One region of the Serratia sp. Ae19-1 genome, then DNA from elsewhere that is predicted to be linked to it. Evidence: predicted binding sites of a transcription regulator. Region 1 holds the regulator's gene; each other region holds the start of a gene.
The links. Region 1 encodes CRP, which controls carbon source genes, mostly activating them, when cyclic AMP is high. Its sites were predicted from a motif close to ATGTGANNNNNNTCACAT; they were not measured.

Region 2: AAIE04_RS12180 (sugar transporter) is a predicted target of CRP. The motif match lies at 2,236-2,253, and genes of this name have one in related genera.
Region 3: cdd (cytidine deaminase) is a predicted target of CRP. The motif match lies at 2,536-2,553, and genes of this name have one in related genera.

What each region holds. Positions count from the first base shown of each region.
Region 1 is NZ_JBCHWD010000002.1:951,906-958,813, reverse strand. Features, by position in the region: gene AAIE04_RS09795 (PhzF family phenazine biosynthesis protein) at 21-803, opposite strand; gene AAIE04_RS09790 (LysE family translocator) at 814-1,416, opposite strand; gene AAIE04_RS09785 (hydrolase) at 1,536-2,516, shown strand; gene AAIE04_RS09780 (YheU family protein) at 2,513-2,746, shown strand; gene AAIE04_RS09775 (phosphoribulokinase) at 2,898-3,767, shown strand; gene AAIE04_RS09770 (OsmC family protein) at 3,806-4,213, opposite strand; gene crp (cAMP-activated global transcriptional regulator CRP) at 4,596-5,228, shown strand; gene AAIE04_RS09760 (YccS/YhfK family putative transporter) at 5,278-6,908, shown strand, end outside.
Region 2 is NZ_JBCHWD010000003.1:416,606-423,513, reverse strand. Features, by position in the region: gene AAIE04_RS12195 (winged helix-turn-helix transcriptional regulator) at 1-314, opposite strand, end outside; gene AAIE04_RS12190 (aromatic alcohol reductase) at 401-1,348, shown strand; gene AAIE04_RS12185 (aspartyl/asparaginyl beta-hydroxylase domain-containing protein) at 1,362-2,048, opposite strand; gene AAIE04_RS12180 (sugar transporter) at 2,315-3,505, shown strand; gene AAIE04_RS12175 (MFS transporter) at 3,679-5,073, shown strand; gene AAIE04_RS12170 (alpha/beta fold hydrolase) at 5,216-6,046, shown strand; gene AAIE04_RS12165 (DoxX family protein) at 6,056-6,481, shown strand; gene AAIE04_RS12160 (MFS transporter) at 6,474-6,908, shown strand, end outside.
Region 3 is NZ_JBCHWD010000001.1:712,607-719,514, reverse strand. Features, by position in the region: gene AAIE04_RS03565 (MFS transporter) at 27-1,235, shown strand; gene AAIE04_RS03560 (CidA/LrgA family protein) at 1,374-1,781, shown strand; gene AAIE04_RS03555 (CidB/LrgB family autolysis modulator) at 1,778-2,473, shown strand; gene cdd (cytidine deaminase) at 2,611-3,495, shown strand; gene AAIE04_RS03545 (NAD-dependent malic enzyme) at 3,717-5,414, shown strand; gene sanA (outer membrane permeability protein SanA) at 5,584-6,327, shown strand; gene mglC (galactose/methyl galactoside ABC transporter permease MglC) at 6,391-6,908, opposite strand, start outside.

The DNA.
Region 1 (6,908 bases):
TTAAGTAATATTAGGGTAAATTACAGCGCGATCGTCCCGCGCAAGAACACGTGAGCATAGCCCCCAAGCAGCGTGCGGTCCCCTTGCAGTTCACAGAACAGCTCACCGCCGCGCGCCGAGATCTGCCGGGCATGCAAGCGATGGCGGCCGAGACGCGCCGTCCAGTAAGGCATCAGCGTGCAGTGTGTGGAGCCGGTGACCGGATCCTCGCCGCCGTCGAGGGTGAAATAGCGCGACACAAAGTCCACCGCGTCACCCGGCGCGGTGACGATCACCGCCCGCCCGGCCAGTGCGATCAGCGCGGGAATGTCCGGCCGCAGCGCGCGCACCTGCGCCTCGTTTTCCACCACCACCAGCAGCGCTTTCGCCTGCCACACTTCTTGCGGCTGCACGCCCAACAGCGCCGAGAGGCCCGCCGGCTCGGCGACTTTCTGCGGCGGCCGGGCGGGGAAATCAAGCACCAGTCGCTCCCGGTCCTGCGCATCGCGCTTGACGAACAGCTCGCCGCTGGCCGAACGGAAGCGAATATCCTGCAGCGCCGGGTTAACCGCGCTGAACATCACATGCGCCGCCGCCAGCGTGCCGTGGCCGCAAAGATCGACCTCGCGTTCCGGGGTAAACCAGCGAATGGCGGTCATGTCGCCATCATCCCAGACAAAGCTGGTTTCCGGCAGACCGATCTCGTTGGCGATCGCCTGCAGCCGCTCCGTCGGCAGCGGCTGCGTCAGCAGACAGACCCCGGCCGGGTTGCCGCGCAGCCCTTCGCCGGTAAAGGCGACCACGTGATAATAGTTTTCCGCCATCGTTCGCTCCTTAATGCCAGATCAGTAACACACAGGCTGCAGTCAACAACCCCATGGAAACGTTGAAGATAACCCAGGCTTTTTTGCTGTGCAGCCGGCGGCCGATCACGGTGCCGAACGCCAGCCAGATAATGCCGGCGACGATGTTCACCGCCAAAATGCCCAGCGCAATCGCCGCAATGGAACCGTTATACCTGTCGCCCGCCAGGCTGAAACTCGCCACCGCGCCCAACGCCATCAGCCAGGCTTTCGGGTTGAGGAACTGCAGCAGCCAGCCCTGATAAAGCCGCACCGGCTGCGGCGGCGCCACCTCGGTTTCCAGCTTTTCATAGGCGGCGGTGGCCACTTTCCACGCCAGCCACAGCAGGTACAGGCTGCCGAGGATTTTCAGGATCAGGTGCAGCGACGGATAGACCAGGATCAGGCTGCCGACGCCGAAGGCCACCAACAGCAAAATGCTTTGCATGCCGAGCATGATGCCGATCATCAGCCCCAGCGATCGCATAAAGCCAAAGTTCGCGCCGGAGGTAGTCAGCAGCAGGTTATTGGGGCCAGGCGTGATGGCGGCCACCCACAGGAAGCCCAGCATCGACAGGAATAAACTCGGTTCCATGGCACGGGTGCTCCTCACCCAAGGCGCTTTTTTGCAGTATCATTGTTAGTTATTGGTATTGAAGCTAACAGTGCGTCTGGGATCTCACAATAGTCGCCAACAACATTTTTACTCAGCCTATGCATGACGTCTTTCGCCCCCTGACCGGGGCCAGTAATCCGCACCTGCAAACGCTGTTGCCGCGGCTGGTGCGCCGCCGCGTGTTATTGAAACCGCATTGGCAACGGCTGGAATTGCCCGACGGCGATTTCGTCGATCTCGCCTGGAGCGAGGATCCGGCGCAGGCGCGCGACAAACCGCGCGCAGTGCTGTTTCATGGCCTGGAAGGCAGCTTCTACAGCCCCTACGCGCACGGCCTGCTCAACGCCTGGCGCGAGCGCGGCTGGCTCGGCGTGGTGATGCACTTTCGCGGCTGCAGCGGCGTGCCCAACCGCAAGCAGCGCATCTACCACTCCGGTGAAACCGAAGACGCGCGCTTCTTCCTGCGCTGGCTGCGCGACAGCTACGGCGAGGTGCCGACCGCGGCGGTAGGCGTTTCGCTCGGCGGCAACATGCTGGCCTGCTATCTGGCGCAGCAAGGCGCCGACAGCCTGCTGCAGGCGGCGGTGGTGGTCTCGGCACCGCTGATGCTGGAGCCCTGCGCCTATCGCATGGAGCAAGGCTTCTCTCGCGTTTATCAGCGCTACCTGCTGGGGCAGTTGAAACAAAACGCCACCCGTAAGTTGTTGCACTACCCGGACACCCTGCCGCTCAAGCTGTCACAGCTTAACGGCCTGCGGCGCATCCGCGAATTCGACGACGCCATCACCTCGCGCATTCACGGCTTCAGCGACGCTATCGACTATTATCGCCGCTGCAGCGCCCTGCCGCTGTTGCCGGCTGTCCAGACGCCGCTGCTGATCATCCATGCGAAGGACGATCCCTTCATGACCCATGAGGTGATCCCCGACGTCGCCGGCCTGCCGCGCAATATCGAATACCAGTTGACCGAGTACGGCGGCCACGTCGGCTTCGTCGGCGGCACGCTGAAAAAACCGCACATGTGGCTGGAGCATCGCATTCCGGCCTGGCTTTCCCCTTATCTGGACATCCCGACGTGATCATTCCCTGGCAAGAGCTGACAACCGATACCCTGAATAGCCTGATCGAATCCTTTGTACTGCGCGAAGGCACCGATTATGGCGAGCACGAGCGCTCGCTGGAGCAGAAGGTGGAGGACGTGCGCCGCCAGCTGAAAAACGGCGACGTGGTGCTGGTGTGGTCGGAACTGCACGAGAGCGTCAACATCATGCCGCGCGGCCAGTTCCGCGCCGGGCAGGAAGAAATTTAGTGGCGCTCGGTTCTATGACTGACGGAAAAAATCAGGTAACAATGGGGCATTGCAAACCAGCGCGCACCATTTTTTCCTGACATAGAGAGCGTCAACAAGAGCCACAATAATCCCCTGACGCCGGCGCATTCAACACGGAGTGACAACCACCATGTCTGCCAAACATCCCGTTATCGCGGTGACCGGTTCCAGCGGCGCCGGCACCACCACCACCAGCGTGGCGTTCCGCAAAATCTTCCAGCAGCTCAACATTCGCGCCGCCGAGCTGGAGGGCGACAGTTTCCACCGCTATACCCGGCCGGAGATGGACGCGGCGATCCGCAAGGCGCGCGATCTGGGCAGACACATCAGCTATTTCGGCCCCGAGGCCAACGACTTCGGCCTGCTGCAGCAAAGCTTTATCGACTACGGCAAGAACGGCACCGGCCGTTCGCGCAAGTACCTGCACACCTACGACGAAGCGGTGCCATACAATCAGGTGCCGGGCACCTTCACCCCGTGGGAGCCGCTGCCGGCGCCGACCGACGTGCTGTTCTACGAGGGGCTGCACGGCGGCGTGGTCACCGAGCACCATGACGTGGCCAAACATGTCGATCTGCTGGTCGGCGTGGTGCCGATCGTCAACCTGGAATGGATCCAGAAGCTGATCCGCGATACCGGCGAGCGCGGCCACTCCCGCGAAGCGGTAATGGATTCGGTGGTGCGTTCGATGGAAGACTACATCAACTACATCACGCCGCAGTTCTCGCGCACCCACATCAACTTCCAGCGCGTGCCGACGGTGGACACCTCCAACCCGTTCGCCGCCAAGGCCATTCCGTCACTGGATGAAAGCTTCGTGGTGATCCACTTCCGCGGGCTGGATCAGATAGACTTCCCCTATTTGCTGGCGATGCTGCAAGGATCGTTTATTTCGCACATCAATACGCTGGTGGTGCCGGGCGGCAAGATGGGGTTGGCGATGGAGCTGATCATGGCGCCGCTGGTGCAGCGGCTGCTGGAAGGCAAGAAGATCGAATAAGCGCGTTGAGCGCGGCGGCTGGCCGCGCTCCGTCTCGATTACGCCGGCTGGCGGATCTCGAAGCTGTGGGTCACCGTAGCGGCTTTGTTGAGCATCAGCGCCACCGAGCAGTATTTCTCCGCCGACAGGTTCACCGCACGCTCTACGATCTTGTCGGTCAGATCCTGACCGGTGACGATGAAGTGCAGGTTGATATGGGTGAACAGCCGCGGGGCTTCTTCGCGGCGCTCGGAGGTCAGCTTCACCTCGCAATCGCGCACGTCATTGCGCCCTTTTTGCAGGATGGACACCACGTCGATCGCGCTGCAGCCGCCTACCGACATCAGCACCATCTCCATCGGGCTGGGCGCTTTATCGCCGGCGTTGCCGTCCATCAGTACCTGATGGCCGGAGGCCGATTCACCCAAAAACGTTAACCCTTCCACCCATTTAACTCTTGCCTGCATTCTGGTCACTCCGGTTGATTTCTTAAAATCAGAGTACGCTTTCGCATAGAAACAGGCAACGTAACCTGATGCTAATCATGCTGAAGCGAGACAACACGAGACACCCGCCTTACTCTGTGCTACAAACAGAGCCGCAATAAATCTTTCCGGGACACTGCATTTCAGGGAAACGCCCAGAGAAAGGCTCCTTTACCGGTATGTTAACAGAATGTAGCTTGCAGCGCTTACGGCAAGTTAATATGCTAGAGCGACAGCGTATTTTTATGACACGCCTCAAAACTTGCCGGTAGCCCTCGCTCATAACAGCGGCTACAGGCGGGTTTTACAGGGAACTCTGACCCCTGTGACACAAGGCAGCGATAACAACAGAGGATAACAGCGAATGGTTCTCGGCAAACCGCAAACAGACCCTACTCTCGAATGGTTCCTGTCTCATTGCCATATCCACAAATATCCATCGAAGAGTACGCTGATTCACCAAGGTGAAAAGGCCGAAACGCTTTACTACATCGTGAAAGGCTCCGTCGCGGTGCTGATCAAGGATGAAGAAGGTAAAGAGATGATCTTGTCCTACCTCAACCAGGGGGATTTCATCGGCGAGCTCGGATTGTTCGAAGAGGGCCAGGAGCGCAGCGCCTGGGTTCGCGCGAAAACCGCCTGTGAAGTGGCCGAAATTTCCTACAAGAAATTCCGCCAGCTGATCCAGGTGAACCCGGACATCCTGATGCGTCTGTCCGCCCAAATGGCGAGCCGCCTGCAGGTCACTTCCGAAAAAGTGGGCAACCTCGCCTTCCTGGACGTTACCGGCCGCATCGCGCAAACCTTGCTGAATCTGGCGAAGCAACCCGACGCCATGACTCACCCGGACGGCATGCAGATCAAAATCACCCGTCAGGAAATCGGCCAGATCGTCGGCTGCTCGCGCGAAACCGTTGGCCGTATTCTGAAAATGCTGGAAGACCAAAATCTGATTTCCGCCCACGGCAAAACCATTGTCGTCTACGGCACCCGTTAATCCCTGAAAAAACGGCGCAATCTGCGCCGTTTTTTATCTGCTCGCTGCCATGTGGCGTCGTCTGATCTACCACCCGGAAGTCAATTACGCACTGCGACAAACGCTGGTGTTGTGCTTGCCGGTGCTGTTCGGCCTGCTGATCGGCCAACTGCAGCTCGGCCTGATGTTCTCTCTGGTGCCCGCCTGCTGCAATATCGCCGGTCTCGACACGCCGCATAAGCGCTTCTTTAAACGGCTGATCGTCGGCGGTGCGCTGTTCGCCCTCAGCAGCCTGCTGCTGCAACAGGCCCTGCTGTGGCATCTGCCGCTGCCGGCACTGATGCTGGGTCTGGCGCTGTTGCTCGGCGTCACTGGCGAAATCAGCCCGCTGCACGCCCGGCTGTTGCCGGCGGCGCTGGTGGCCGCCATCTTCGCTCTCAGCATGGCCGGCACGGTACCAATCTGGCAGGCGCCGTTGTTGTACGTCATCGGCACCGCCTGGTACGGCTTATTCACCTGGTTCTGGTTCAAACTGTGGAAAGAGCAGCCAATGCGCGAGACGTTGAGCCAGCTTTATCTGGAACTGGCGGACTACTTCGAAGCCAAGTATTCGCTGCTGACCCAACACACCGACCCGCAAACCGCGCTGCCGCCGCTGCTGGTGCGCCAGCAAAAGGTGATGGATCTGATCAGCCTACTGTACCAACAGCTTAATTTCCTGCCGCACGCCAACAACCTCGATCAAAAGCGCCTGCAGCGCGCCTTTCAGGTGGCGATGGACCTGCAGGAGCACATCACCGTCAGCCTGCATCTGCCGGAAGAAGTGCAGAAGCTGATGGAGCAGAGCCAGGCCGAAGCAATCATTCGCCGCAACGCCCAGGTGATCGCCGGCCGGCTGCGCGTGGTGGCGCACGATATTCTCTACCATCAACATTCGAAGCGCTTTTCCATGACGCACGAGCTGGCAGCGCTGGAAAAAATGGCGGCGCAGCATCCCGACAACCCGGTCGGCCAGTTTTGCTACTACCATTTCAGCCGCATCGCCCGCCTGCTGCGCACCCAGCACCCGCTGTACCGCCGCGATTTGATGCCCAGCCAGCACCGCCTGCCGTTTTGGCCGGCGTTGGCCAGCTACCTGTCGTTCAAATCCACCGCCCTGCGCAATGCCGCGCGGCTGGGGGTAACGCTGGCGGTCGGCAGCAGCCTGGGGGCGGTATTCAACCTGCCGAAGCCTTACTGGATCCTGCTCACCATCATGCTGGTGAGTCAAAACGGCTATAACGCCACCCGGGTGCGCATTCAGCACCGTGCGCTGGGCACGATCGCCGGCCTGTTGCTGGCGGCGGGTCTGCTGCAGCTGCAGTTACCGGAAGGGGAAACGCTGAGCATCATGCTGGTGATCACCCTGCTGGCCTACCTGGTTTCGCGCAAGAACTACGGGCTGTCGGTGATCGGCTTTACGGTCACGGCGGTTTACACCCTGCAGCTGCTGGCGCTGAACGGCTCGCATTTTCTGGTGCCGCGCCTGATCGATACGCTGATCGGCTGCGTGCTGGCGTTCGGCGGCACCATTTGGCTGTGGCCGCAGTGGCAAAGCGGGCTGCTGCGCAAAAATGCCCATCAGGCGCTGGAGAACGATCAGGCCGCGCTGCGGCTGATGCTGAAGCAACCCGAGCCGGACGCCGCCTCGCTGGCCTACGC
Region 2 (6,908 bases), on a different contig from region 1:
ATCGTTTCCCCCGCTTCGGTGATGGCGTACACCACGCGGGGCAGCTTTTCCTGATAATCGCAGCGCGATATCAGCCCGTCCCGCTCGAGATGGCGCAGCGTCCGCGTCAGCATTCTCTGCGTCACGCCCGCCAGCTGGCGGCTTATCTCGCCGTGGCGCAGCGGCCCGTGAGTGCCCAGGATATGCAATACCCCCAGCGACCAACGGTTGCCCGCATGCGCGAGGATCTCACGCTTCAACCCTTCATCGTCGTTGCTCAGTTCTTCACAGAACGCCTGCGAAAATTGCAGCAGCGCTGCGCGATCGCTCGTCATATTCCTCTCCGGTATCACGGGTGTACCTAATTGAACCCGTTTTTGTCAGCTGTCAGGATGACGCAGTGTTAAGACAGGAGGCAAGAATGAAATCCACAAATCCATCTATCAATACCGTGCTCATACTCGGCGCCGGTGAACTGGGGCTGCCGGTATTGCGTGCGATGAGCCGGCACGCTCAGCGGCATGCGAATGTCACCATCAGCGTGCTGCTCCGGCCGGAGGCCACCCGCGCCGTCAGCGGCCCGCATCGGGCGCGGCGGGATGAGCTGACGCGGCTCGGCATCGCCGTGGTGGAAGGCGATCTGCAGCAAAACGGCGTGGAGGCGCTGAGTGCGCTATTCCGTTCCTTCGACGCGGTGATCAACTGCAGCGGCTTTGTCGGCGGGGCGGGCACGCAGATAAAGATCACCCAGGCCGTCTTGCAGGCAGGCGTGGCGCGCTATTTCCCGTGGCAGTTTGGCGTAGATTACGATGTCGTGGGTAAAGGCAGCGGGCAGCAGGTGTGGGATGAACAGCTCGAGGTGCGCCACCTGCTGCGTGCGCAGCGTGCGACGGAGTGGGTGATTGTTTCCACGGGCATTTTCACCAGCTACCTGTTTGACCCCGGCTTTGGCGTGGTGGACGCGGCAAGCAAAACGGTATGCGCGCTGGGCGACTGGCGCTATGCGGTGACGCTGACCACCCCTGAGGACATTGGCCGGCTGACGGCCGAGATTTTTTTCCATCGGCCCGCGTTTCGCAACCAGGTGGTTTATATCGCCGGCGACACGCTGACCTACCGCGAGCTTGCCGATCTCCTGCAGGCGCACTGGGGCGTCGAGGTCAACAGAACCTTGCTCGACTCCGCACGGCTGCAGGAGGCGGTGCGGAACCATCCGCATGACGTCGGCGCCAAATACCGGCTGGCTTTCGCCCGGCCCGACGGCGTAGCCTGGGACAAGGCGGCAACCTTCAATGCGCGTCAGGGCCTGCTCACCACCACCGCCGGCCAGTGGCTGGCGCGGTATTGGCCGGTCGCTCACGACGGTTGATCGTCTGAGCGCTTCAGAACTGGCGCTGCATCCAGCGCACGTTCAGCCGCACCAGCGCGATGATGGCGCTGGAGAGCAGCCGCAGCCCGCCGGGCATGTCGCGACGGCGGATATCCAGCAGCAGCACGGTGCGCACCTGCGCGCTGTCGTTCCACACCTCGTGTTCGAAAGTGTCGTCCCACAGCATGAACTCCCCCTCGTGCAGGCGGTATTCACGGCCGTCCACTTTCAGCACCGCCGCCGGTACGCCGTCGGCGCGCTTGGGCATGTCCAGCACCAGATAGCCGCGCAGAATGCCGCGGAACGGGCCGCGGTGGGGCGGCACCTGCTTGCCGGGCGCCAGGAAGGAGAGTGAGGCGGACAGCACGTCCGGCGAGGAGGCGATCAATGCTGCCAGCGCAGGGCAGCGCGCCAGGTTGCGGGCGATCGGCTGGCCGTAGGCCTTCATGATGAACATGCGCCAGTCGCGCGCGTCGTTGGCGGAGATAGACTCCTGTTGGATCATGATCTCGTGAAAGCGTGGGATATTGTGCAGATCGTGGGCGACGGTCAGCGCCTCTTCGCGGATCTGCCGCCATTGGGCGGTGAAACGTTCCGCATCGGGGAACAGCGCGGCGCTGTCGAGCACCGGTTGGCCCTGAATGCGGCGATCGTAAACATTGCGCAATGCGAGCACGGACCAATCATAAATCGCGGACATAATGACCTCGCCTCAGGAAACGCCAAATGGACACTGCGCGCGGTTCTTCGGCGCGGCGCGTCGTCTGCGGCGGCCGAAGGAAGAGCGGCAGGAAAAATTGGTACGCTTCAAGAGATTAGCACAGCATTTGTGCAACCGTGTGTCTGCGAGTGTGTCGAAATGCGGCGAAAAAAACCACACAATTAAAGTGTGACGCGTATCGCATTTAGCGCGGCGGTTGGTTAAAATATCGCTACTTGCCCGCACCTGTCCGGATTTTGTTTACCATGGAAAACGCACCCGTTTCGCGCTCAACCGCCTGGTTGCGCGTGGTTATCCTCGCCGTCTCGGCCTTTATCTTCAACACCACCGAATTTATTCCGGTCGGGCTGTTGAGCGATATCGCCGCCAGCTTCTCGATGCAAACCGAACAGGTCGGCCTGATCATCACCATTTACGCCTGGATCGTCGCCGCCGCTTCGCTGGCGTGCATGCTGTTGACCAGCAAGATCGAGCGCCGCAAGCTGCTGATCGGCGTGTTCATCCTGTTTATCGCCAGCCATGTGCTGACCGCCGTGGCCTGGAACTTCACCACGCTGGTGATTTCACGCGCCGGCGTGGCGCTGGCGCACTCGGTGTTCTGGTCGATCACCGCCTCGCTGGCGATCCGCGTGGCGCCGCCGGGCAAGAAAGCGCAGGCGTTGAGCCTGCTGGCGGGCGGCACCGCGCTGGCGATGGTGCTCGGGCTGCCGCTCGGGCGGGTGGTCGGGCAGTTGCTCGGCTGGCGCATGACCTTTATCGGCATCGCGGTGTGCGCCACTCTGGCGCTGGTGCTGCTGTGGCGCCTGCTGCCGGTGCTGAAAAGCGAGCACTCCGGTTCGCTGGCCAGCGTGCCGCTGTTGTTCAAACGCCCGGCGCTGGTGGCGCTGTACATGCTGACCATCATCGTGGTGACGGCGCACTTCACCGCCTACAGCTACATCGAGCCGTTTATCCAGACCGTGGCCGGGCTGTCGGAAAACTTCACCACGCTGATGCTGCTGCTGTTCGGCGCCGCCGGCATCGTCGGCAGCCTGCTGTTCAGCCGCTACAGCGAGCGGTTTCCTTCCGGCTTCTTTATCGGCGCCATCGCGCTGCTGGCCCTGAGCCTGCTGCTGCTGTTGCCGGCCGCCGGCAGCGAAAGCCATCTGACGGTGCTGTGCATTTTCTGGGGCATGGCGATCATGGCCATCGGCCTGTCGATGCAGGCCAAGGTGCTGAGTCTGGCGCCGGACGCCACCGATGTGGCGATGGCGATCTTCTCCGGCCTGTACAACTTCGGCATCGGCAGCGGCGCGCTGCTGGGCAATCAGGTGAGTCTGCATCTGGGGATGGGCAACATCGGTTTCGTCGCCGCGCCGCTGGCGCTGATCGCCCTCGGCTGGTGCCTGCTGAGCTTTTACCGCAGCGAACGGTTGCAGCAGCACCACAGCCGTTAACCCACCGATTCGGGATGCCGGCCGGCATCCCGCGCTACATTTTCTCGCTATAAAACAGGCCGCTGCAGCGTTTTATGCTTAACTTTTTTTCATAGTCTGCTAATTAAAAATTTAACTCCGGCGTCGCTTCGCTAGCATAGAAAGTCATCAAAAATGTTAATGCGAGGTTAACGGTGAGTGACTCTGTAGCGGCGTCGCCGATCCATGCGCGGGATTTGGCGGCCAGAATCGACGCCTTGCCCGCGTCGGCCGGCCTGTGGCGCTTTATCATTTTGCTGTCGCTGGGCGGCTTTTTCGAACTCTACGATCTGTTCCAGACCGGCTATATCAGCACTGGCCTTATCGCCGACGGCATTTTCCACACCGGGGTGCTGGGCGTCTTCGGCGTGTCGGATCAGGCGGCCTTCGCCGCCGCCACCTTTCTCGGTCTGTTCGTCGGCGCCAGCCTGCTGAGCCCTTACGCTGACCGCTTCGGCCGCCGCGCCACCTTTATGTTTGCCCTGATCTGGTATGGCGCCTTCTCGCTGTTGCTGGCGTTTCAACAGCAGGCGGAATGGGTGATCTTTCTGCGCTTTCTGGTGGGAGTGGGGCTCGGCATCGAGCTGGTGACCATCGACACCTACCTGACGGAGTGGGTGCCCGCGCACTTGCGCACCCGGGCTTTCGCCTTCGCGTTCTTCGTGCAGTTCCTGTCGGTGCCGGCGGTGGCGCTGATGTCCTGGTGGCTGGTGCCGCAGACGATTTGGGGGCTGAGCGGCTGGCGTTACGTGGTGATCGCCGGCGCGCTGGCCTCGCTGGTGATCTGGCTGGTGCGCAAGGGGCTGCCGGAGTCGCCGCGCTGGCTGGTGCAGCAACGGCGCTATGCGCAGGCGCGGCAGGTGATGCGGGACATGGAACGGCGCTGCGGCGTGGCGCCCGCGGAGTTTCCGTTGCGCTCGGCTGAAGAGGCCGATGGCGCGCCGCAGCGCGGCCGCTTTCGCGACATCTGGGCGCCGCAGTATCGCGATCGCACGCTGATGCTGGTGGTGATGAACTTCTTTCAGGCCATCGGTTTCTTCGGCTTCGGCAACTGGCTGCCGGCGCTGCTGTCGGGCAAGGGCGCGTCGGTCACGCACAGCCTGCTGTACGCTTTCTTCATCACGCTGGCCTATCCGCTGGGTTCGCTGCTGTGCAGTTTTTACGCCGACAAGATGGAGAACAAGTGGCAGATCGTGTTGTCTTGCCTGGTGACGGTGATCTTCGGCTCGCTGTTCGCGCTGCAGAACAATCCGCTGTGGCTGATCCTGTGCGGTTTCTTCATCACTTGGTCCAACGCTTGGCTGACCTACAGCTACCACTCGTATCAATCCGAGATCTTCCCGACCCACATCCGCGCCCGCGCCGTCGGTTTTTGCTACTCCTTCAGCCGCCTGTCGACGGTGTTCAGCAGCATCATCATCGGCATTATCTTGCAGTACGGCGGCTCGCTGGGGGTGATCGCGTTTATCGTCGCCAGCATGCTGATCGTGATGCTGGTGATCGGGCTGTTTGGCCCGAAAACGCGCGGCATCGATCTGGAAAACATCTGACGTTATGCGCCGGCGGCTACGCCGGCCTCTTCAGCAAAAAAACTCGCGATCATGCGAAAATTATTCCGTTATCACTGCCTTTACGCCTGCCGTACTGTTAACCCGTACAAAATCCAATTCGATACCGAACGGGGAGCACGTCATGAGCACTCTTACCGCGCCCGATGGCGCACGCATTTTCTATAAGGATTGGGGCCGCGGCCAGCCGATCATGTTCTCCCACGGTTGGCCGCTGTCCGCCGACGCCTGGGACAACCAGATGCTGTTTTTCGGCCAGAGCGGATTCCGCGTGATCGCTCACGATCGCCGCAGCCATGGCCGTTCGGATCAAACCTGGCACGGCAACGACATCAATCAATACGCCGACGATCTGGCTGTGCTGATAGAAACGCTGGATCTGCGCGATCTGATCCTGGTCGGCCATTCCACCGGCGGCGGCGAAGTGGCGCGCTATATCGGCCGTCACGGCAGCAGTCGGGTGGCGAAGGTGGTGCTGGTGGGGGCGCCGGCGCCGCTGATGCTGCAGACGCCGGCCAACCCCGAGGGCACGCCGATGGCGGCGTTCGACGGCATTCGCAGCGGCGTGGCGGGCAACCGCTCGCAGTTCTTCAAAGATTTGGCGGTGCCGTTCTACGGCCTCCACTGCGATGAGGTCGAGAGCAACGCGGGGCTTATCGACAGCTTTTGGTTGATGGGCATGCAGGGCGGCGTGAAAGGCCAGTACGACGGCGTGCGCGAGTTCTCCGAAGTGGATTACACCGCCGATCTGCTGGCGATCGACAAGCCGACGCTGCTGGTGCACGGCGACGCCGATCAGATCGTGCCGTTCGAAGCCTCGGCGCAGAAAGCCGCTAAGCTTATGCAACAGGCGGAGCTGAATGTTTACGCTGGCGGCTCACACGGTTTGGCGCAGACCGATCCCGATCGCTTCAACGCCGATCTGCTGGCCTTTATCCAGAATTCGCCATTCTAAGGGGGCGCGATGAATATTACCGATATCGCCGCCCGCTGCGCTCAGCGGCTGCATGCGCCCGCGGTGCGCTGGCTGCTGCTGCTCGCGATTTGCGCCGCCTACATTCAGGGCGGGCTGGTCAAGGCGTTGAATGTCGAGGGCGCGGTCGCCGAGATGACCCACTTCGGCCTGCAGCCGGCGGCGCTGTTCGCCGTGCTGGTGACGCTGTTTGAACTGGCGGCGTCGGCGCTGATCCTGAGCGGTTTTTACCGCTGGCTCGGCGCGTTGGCGCTGGCCGGTTTTACCCTGATGGCGACGCTGATGGCCAATCCGTTCTGGCAGTTCGACGGCGCGGAACGAGGCCAGATGATGAACGGATTTTTTGAACACCTCGGGCTGGCCGGCGCGCTGTTGCTGGTGGCATTTAACGATTTGAAGGAGCGAACGGATGGCTGAACAGACGGAAAACAAGGCGGCGGCGGGCGGCTTCGCGCCGCTGAAAATCCCATTATTTGCGGTGCTGTGGGGCGCGACGGTGCTCGGCAACGTCGGCAGCTTTATGCGCGACGTCGCCAGCTCGTGGTTGATCACCGACCTGTCGAGCAACCCCTCGGCGGTGGCGCTGATGCAAACCGCCGCCACGCTGCCGGTGTTCCTGCTGGCGATCCCGGCCGGGGTATTGTCGGACATTCTCGATCGGCGGCGCTTTCTGATCTTCGTGCAAATCCTGCTGGCCTGCGTCAGTGGCAGCCTGCTGGTGCTGTCGCAGACCGGTGCGCTGACGGTGGAATACCTGCTGGCGCTGACCTTTGTCGGCGGCATCGGCGCGGCGCTGATGGGGCCGACCTGGCAGGCGATCGTGCCGGAACTGGTGCCGCGCGCC
Region 3 (6,908 bases), on a different contig from region 1:
TAACTGTATGCATAAACAGGTTTCGAATGAAGGGATTCCCCTCGCAGATTAACGTGCTGCTGGCCAGTTCGCTGGTGCTGACCATCGGTCGCGGCGTCACGCTGCCGTTCATCACCATCTACCTTACCGAGCATTTCCACCTGTTGCCGAAGAGCGTGGGCGTGCTCCTGGGCGTCAGCCTCACCCTCGGCATCATCGCCAGCCTGTACGGCGGCTATCTGGTGGACAAATTCAGCAAAAATCGCCTGATCCTGCTGTCGATTTTATTGTTTTCGCTCAGCTTCTTCGCCATTCCCTGGATCCCGCGCCCCGGCGGCGTGATCGTGGTGCTGGCGATCCTGCACACCTGTTATTCGGTGCTGAGCATCACCATCAAGGCCTGCTTCGCCGACTGGTTGCCGGTCGAGCAGCGCATCAAGGCTTTCTCAATCAACTACACGCTGGTCAACGTCGGCTGGGCGATCGGCTCGGCGCTCGGCGTACTGGTGGCCGGCCTCAACCCGCTGCTGCCGTTTTACCTGTCGGGTGGGTTGGCGCTGGCGACGGTGGCGGCGCTGAGCCTGCGCTTGCGCGGGCGGGAACAGCACGCAGCCCCTATCGCCGCATCAGCCTCACTACCCAACTTCCGCCAGACGCTGACCATCTTGCGCAGCGATCGCCGGCTGATCTACTTCACCCTCGGCAGCACCCTGGGCGCCGTGGTGTTCGGACAGTTCACCGGCTATCTGTCGCAGTACCTGATCACCGTTTCCAGCGCCGAGTTCGCCTACAAAATCATCGGGCTGGTGATGATCGTCAACGCCAGCATCGTCATCGCCCTGCAATACCTGCTCAGTCGCGGCATGCGCCAGGAAAACATGCTGCGCTGGCTGGCGCTGGGCACGCTGTTTTTCATCGTCGGGCTGCTCGGCTTTATGGTCGCCGGCGAGGCGGTCTGGCTGTGGCTGGCGGCGATGGCGGTGTTTACCCTCGGCGAAATCATCGTTATCCCGGTGGAATACATGTTCATCGACTTTATCGCGCCGCCGCACCTGAAAGGCAGCTACTATGGGGTACAGAACCTCAGCGCGCTGGGCGGCGCCATCAACCCAGTGCTGTGCGGGGTGCTGCTCAGCTACGCCGCGCCGCCGTTGATGTTCGTAATGCTGATCGTCGCCGCGCTGCTCAGCCTGCTGTTTTTCTTCCTCGGCCATCGGCTGGCGGAACAGGCGACGGCGGCTGAAGATGCACCTTAATCCGGCGCGCTACACTTAATCCAGGCTGTCAACCCAACGATCGTGCATGGCGGCCATAGCGAGAATTCATGGTGCGATCTGTGGCATGGCTCACAGTTTAATTGTATGATGAATGCATCAGTTAAACGGGAAAAGACAATGGCCAACGTGCTCACACTGTGCTGGAAATACCTCAGGGCCCTGCTCCTCATCTACCTTTGTCTGTTCGTCGGCAACGCGCTGGCGGCGCTGCTGCCGTTCGCCATTCCCGGCAGCATCCTCGGCATGCTGCTGCTGTTCGCCCTGCTTTCCACCCAGATCCTGCCGGCCAAGTGGGTTAAACCCGGCTGCCATTTACTGATCCGCTATATGGTGCTGCTGTTCGTGCCGATCGGCGTCGGGGTCATGAAATACTACGACCAGATCGTGGCGCACCTGGGCCCGCTGGTTATCTCTTGCCTCATCAGCACGCTAATGGTGCTGGTGGTGGTCGGCTATACCTCACATTATTTCCACCGCGAGCGCCGCATCGTCGGTAAGCCCGACGATACGGAGGGCAACCCATGATCCATGAAATCTGGTGGTCGCTGCCGCTGACGCTGGCGGTCTATTTCGCCGCGCGCTGGCTGGCGCGCAAACTGAACATGCCGCTGCTCAACCCGCTGCTGGTGTCCATGGCGGTGATCATCCCGCTGCTGCTGCTCACCGGTATCCCCTATGAGCGCTATTTTCAGGGCAGCAGGATCCTCAACGATCTGCTGCAGCCGGCGGTCGTCGCGCTGGCCTTCCCGCTGTATGAGCAGCTGCACCAAATTCGCGCGCGCTGGAAGTCGATTATCGCGGTGTGCTTCATCGGCAGCCTGACCGCCATGATCAGCGGCGGCGCCATCGCCCTGTGGCTGGGCGCTACGCCGGAAATCGCCGCTTCTATTCTGCCGAAATCGGTCACTACGCCAATCGCCATGGCCGTCGCGGACTCGCTCGGCGGTATTCCGGCGATCAGCGCGGTCTGCGTCATTTTCGTCGGCATCCTCGGCGCCGTGTTCGGCCATACGCTGTTCAACCTGTTGAAAATCACCACCCACTCGGCGCGCGGCCTGGCGATGGGCACCGCATCTCACGCGCTGGGCACCGCGCGCTGCGCGGAGATGGACTACCAGGAAGGTGCCTTCGGCTCGCTGGCGCTGGTGATCTGCGGCATCATCACCTCACTGCTGGCGCCATTTCTGTTCCCGGTGCTGCTGCACCTGTTCGGTTAAACAGGATTAAACTTGCGATACATCTCGCATTTATGTATTTCATTGCATTGATTTCATCAATTAAGAGATATTGGTCACACTTTAATGTTACCGCGCTGCCTAGAATGTTATCCCGTTAACCTGTAGAGAGACCTTCTATGCATCCGCGTTTTCACACCGCTTTCAGCGCACTGCCCGCGACACTGCAATCCGCCCTGCAGCCCTATCTGGACGCGTCCGACTTTCCGGCGATGTTCACGGCCGAGCAAGCGGCGGCGATCCGCTCAGGCTGCGGACTGGACGATGACGCGCTGGCATTCGCTCTGCTGCCGCTGGCGGCGGCCTGCTCGTTAACCCCGATATCGCATTTCCACGTCGGCGCCATCGCGCGCGGGCAGAGCGGCAATCTCTATTTCGGCGCCAATATGGAGTTCAGCGGCGCGCCACTGCAGCAATCCGTGCATGCGGAACAGAGTGCGGTGACGCACGCCTGGCTGCGCGGCGAAAAAGCGCTGGCCTCGGTCACCGTCAACTACACGCCGTGCGGCCACTGCCGCCAGTTTATGAATGAGCTGAACAGCGGCGGCGAGCTGCAAATCCGCCTGCCGGGCCGCGCGCCGGCCACGCTGGCGGACTATCTGCCGGACGCCTTCGGCCCGAAAGATCTGGATGTCGCCTCACTGCTGATGGACGAGGTCGATCACGGCCATCAGCTGGCGTTGAACGATGCGCTGGCGCAAGCGGCGCTGGCGGCGGCCAACCGAAGCCACGCGCCATACAGCCGCGCCCATAGCGGCGTGGCGCTGGAAACGGCAGACGGCAACATCTACGCCGGCCGCTATGCGGAAAACGCCGCCTTCAACCCGAGCCTGCCGCCGCTGCAGGCCGCGCTGATCCTGCTGAACCTCTCCGGCGGCGACTGCCAGAACATCCGCCGCGCCGTGCTGGCCGAACCGCAGGACGCGATCATCAGCCAATGGGACGCCACCCGCGCCACCCTGGCGGCGCTGGGCTGCCAGAACGTCAGCCGCACCGCGTTCTAAGCGCACCACGGCGGAGCCATCCGGTTCCGCCGCTAACAGCCCCGCCCGCCAAATACAATGCCCCGATGCCGCCGCAGACACTTTATTTAGTTAAAAAATCATTTGATTGTCGATAATTACGCCAACCTGGTTCATCATCTGGCAACAAATGCTGTACATCTGCTCTTTATCTTTTAGGATCGTCGGCAATAAAGTTATCTGATACGTGAAGAGTAAAACTGATGGAACTAGAATACGAAAGCAAACGCCCGCTCTACATCCCTTACGCCGGCCCAATTCTGCTGGAATTTCCGCTGCTGAACAAAGGCAGCGCTTTCACCGAGGAAGAACGTAGCCACTTCAACCTGCACGGCCTGCTGCCGGAAGCGGTGGAGACCATCGAAGAACAGGTGGAACGCGCCTACCGTCAGTATCAGGATTTCAAGAACGATAACGATAAGCACATCTACCTGCGCAACATCCAGGACACCAACGAAACCCTATTCTACCGCCTGCTGGACTCGCACCTGAGCGAGATGATGCCGATCATCTACACCCCGACCGTCGGCGAGGCCTGCGAACACTTCTCCGATATCTACCGCCGCGCGCGCGGGCTGTTCATCTCCTACCCGAACCGCGATCGCATCGATGACATGCTGCAAAACGCCACCAAGCAGAACGTCAAGGTGATCGTGGTCACCGACGGTGAGCGCATTCTCGGCCTGGGCGATCAGGGCATCGGCGGCATGGGGATTCCAATTGGCAAGCTGTCGCTGTACACCGCCTGCGGCGGCATCAGCCCGGCCTACACCCTACCGGTGGTGCTGGACGTCGGCACCAACAACCCGCAGCGCCTCAACGATCCGCTGTACATGGGCTGGCGCCATCCACGCATCTCCGGCGAGGAGTACCACGCCTTCGTCGAAGAGTTTATTCAGGCGGTCAAACGCCGCTGGCCGAACGTCCTGCTGCAGTTCGAAGACTTCGCGCAGAACAACGCCACTCCGCTGTTGAACCGCTACCGCGACGAGATCTGCTGCTTTAACGACGACATCCAGGGCACCGCCGCGGTCACCCTCGGCAGCCTGATCGCCGCCAGCCGCGCCGCCGGCAGCCAGCTGCGCGATCAAACCGTCACCTTCCTCGGCGCCGGTTCCGCCGGCTGCGGCATCGCCGAGCAGATCATCGCGCAGATGAAGTCCGAAGGGTTGAGCGAAGACGAAGCGCGCGCCCGCGTATTCATGGTCGACCGTTTCGGCCTGCTGACCGACAAGCTGCCGAACCTGCTCGATTTCCAGAGCAAGCTGGTGCAGAAGAGCGACAATCTCGCCGGCTGGGAAACCGCCAGCGACGCCATTTCGCTGCTGGACGTCGTGCGCAACGCCAAGCCGACCATTCTGATCGGCGTGTCCGGCCAGCCGGGGCTGTTTACCGAAGAGCTGATCCGCGAGATGCATAAGCACTGCGAACGCCCTATCGTGATGCCGCTGTCCAACCCGACCTCACGCGTGGAAGCCCGTCCGGAAGACATCATCAACTGGACCGACGGTGCCGCCCTGGTGGCAACCGGCAGTCCGTTCGCCCCGGTGAGCTATAAAGACCAGCTGTTCCCGATCGCCCAGTGCAACAACTCCTACATCTTCCCGGGCATCGGCCTCGGCGTGCTGGCCTCCGGCGCCACCCGCGTCACTGATTCCATGCTGATGGCCGCCAGCCGCGCGTTGGCGGACTGTTCGCCGCTGGCTACCGACGGCCACGGCGCGCTGCTGCCGAATATCGACGATATTCAGGGCGTGTCGAAGTGCATCGCCATGGAAGTGGGCAAAGCCGCGCAGCTGCAGGGCGTGGCGATCGTCACCTCCGAAGACGCGCTGTCGAAAGCCATCGAGCACAACTTCTGGCGACCGCAGTACCGCAGCTACAAGCGCACCTCGTTCTGATCGGCGCGCTGAAATGACCCAGCCCGGCTCCGCCGGGCTTTTTTGTGCGGTAAAACCGCCGAAAAATGCGGCGGAGCGCGTGCTTCAGGCGGTTCGCGTCTTGCGTCGCCCGGTCAGGTAAAGTAGCCTTGATCCATCTTTTTCAGCCCGGCGCGCGTAAGGCAACAACATGTGGAAACGCCTGATAATCAGCCTGTTCATCATCATTGCGGTGTTGATGGGCTCGGCTATTGCGCTCGATCGCTGGATCAGCTGGAAAACCGCGCCTTACGTCTACGACGAACTGCAGGAATTGCCGCACCGCCAGGTCGGCGTGGTACTCGGCACCGCCAAGTATTACCGCACCGGGGTGATCAACCAGTATTACCGTTACCGCATTCAGGGGGCGATCAACGCCTATAACAGCGGCAAGGTGAAATACCTGCTGCTGAGCGGTGACAACGCCCAGCAAAGCTATAACGAACCGATGACCATGCGGCGCGATCTGATCGCCGCCGGCGTAGCGCCGAGCGATATCGTGCTGGACTATGCCGGCTTCCGCACCCTGGATTCCATCGTGCGCACCCGCAAGGTGTTCGACACCAACGACTTCATCATCATCACCCAACGCTTCCACTGCGAGCGGGCGCTGTTTATCGCCCTGCACATGGGGATTCAAGCGCAGTGCTACGCGGTGCCGTCGCCGAAAGACATGATGACGGTGCGCGCTCGCGAGATCTTCGCCCGCTTGGGCGCACTGACCGATCTGTACATCCTCAAGCGCGAGCCGCGCTTCCTCGGCCCGCTGATCCCGATCTCCGCCATGCACACCGTGCCGGAAGACGCCCAGGGGTATCCCGCCGTCTCGCCGGAACAGTTGGTGGAGCTGGAGCACAAGCTGAAAGAAGAGAAGCAGAAAGCTAAACAGCCCTGACGCGCAATGCCCAACAAGAAAGGCCGGCAATATGCCGGCCTTGTTGTCTGCGAAGCCAAACAGCTACTTCTTCTTGGCGTATTTCAACGAATCCAGCGCCACGGCGAAGATGATGATGCTGCCCTTGATGATGTACTGCCAGTACGGGTTGATGCCGATATAGGTCAAACCGTAGTTGATGACGGTGAAGATGATCACCCCGGTCACCACGCCCCACACCGTACCCACACCGCCGGCGAACGAGACGCCGCCCACCACGCAGGCGGCGATGGCGTCCAGCTCGTACATAAAACCGAGGTTGTTGGTGGCGCTGCCGATGCGCCCCGCTTCCAGCAGGCCGCCAAAGGCGTAAAACACGCCGGACAGCGCATAGATCATGATCAGGTTCAACGGCACGTTGACGCCGGACACCTTGGCCGCTTCCGGGTTGCCGCCGATGGCGAAGATGTTCTTGCCGAAGCGGGTCTTGGTCCACAGGATCCAGACGAATATGATGGCTATTAGCGCATAGAAGGTAATGTACGACAGTTTGAAGTCACCGAAGCGCAAGAAGCCCTGGGCAAAGGTGGAGAACTTCGGAT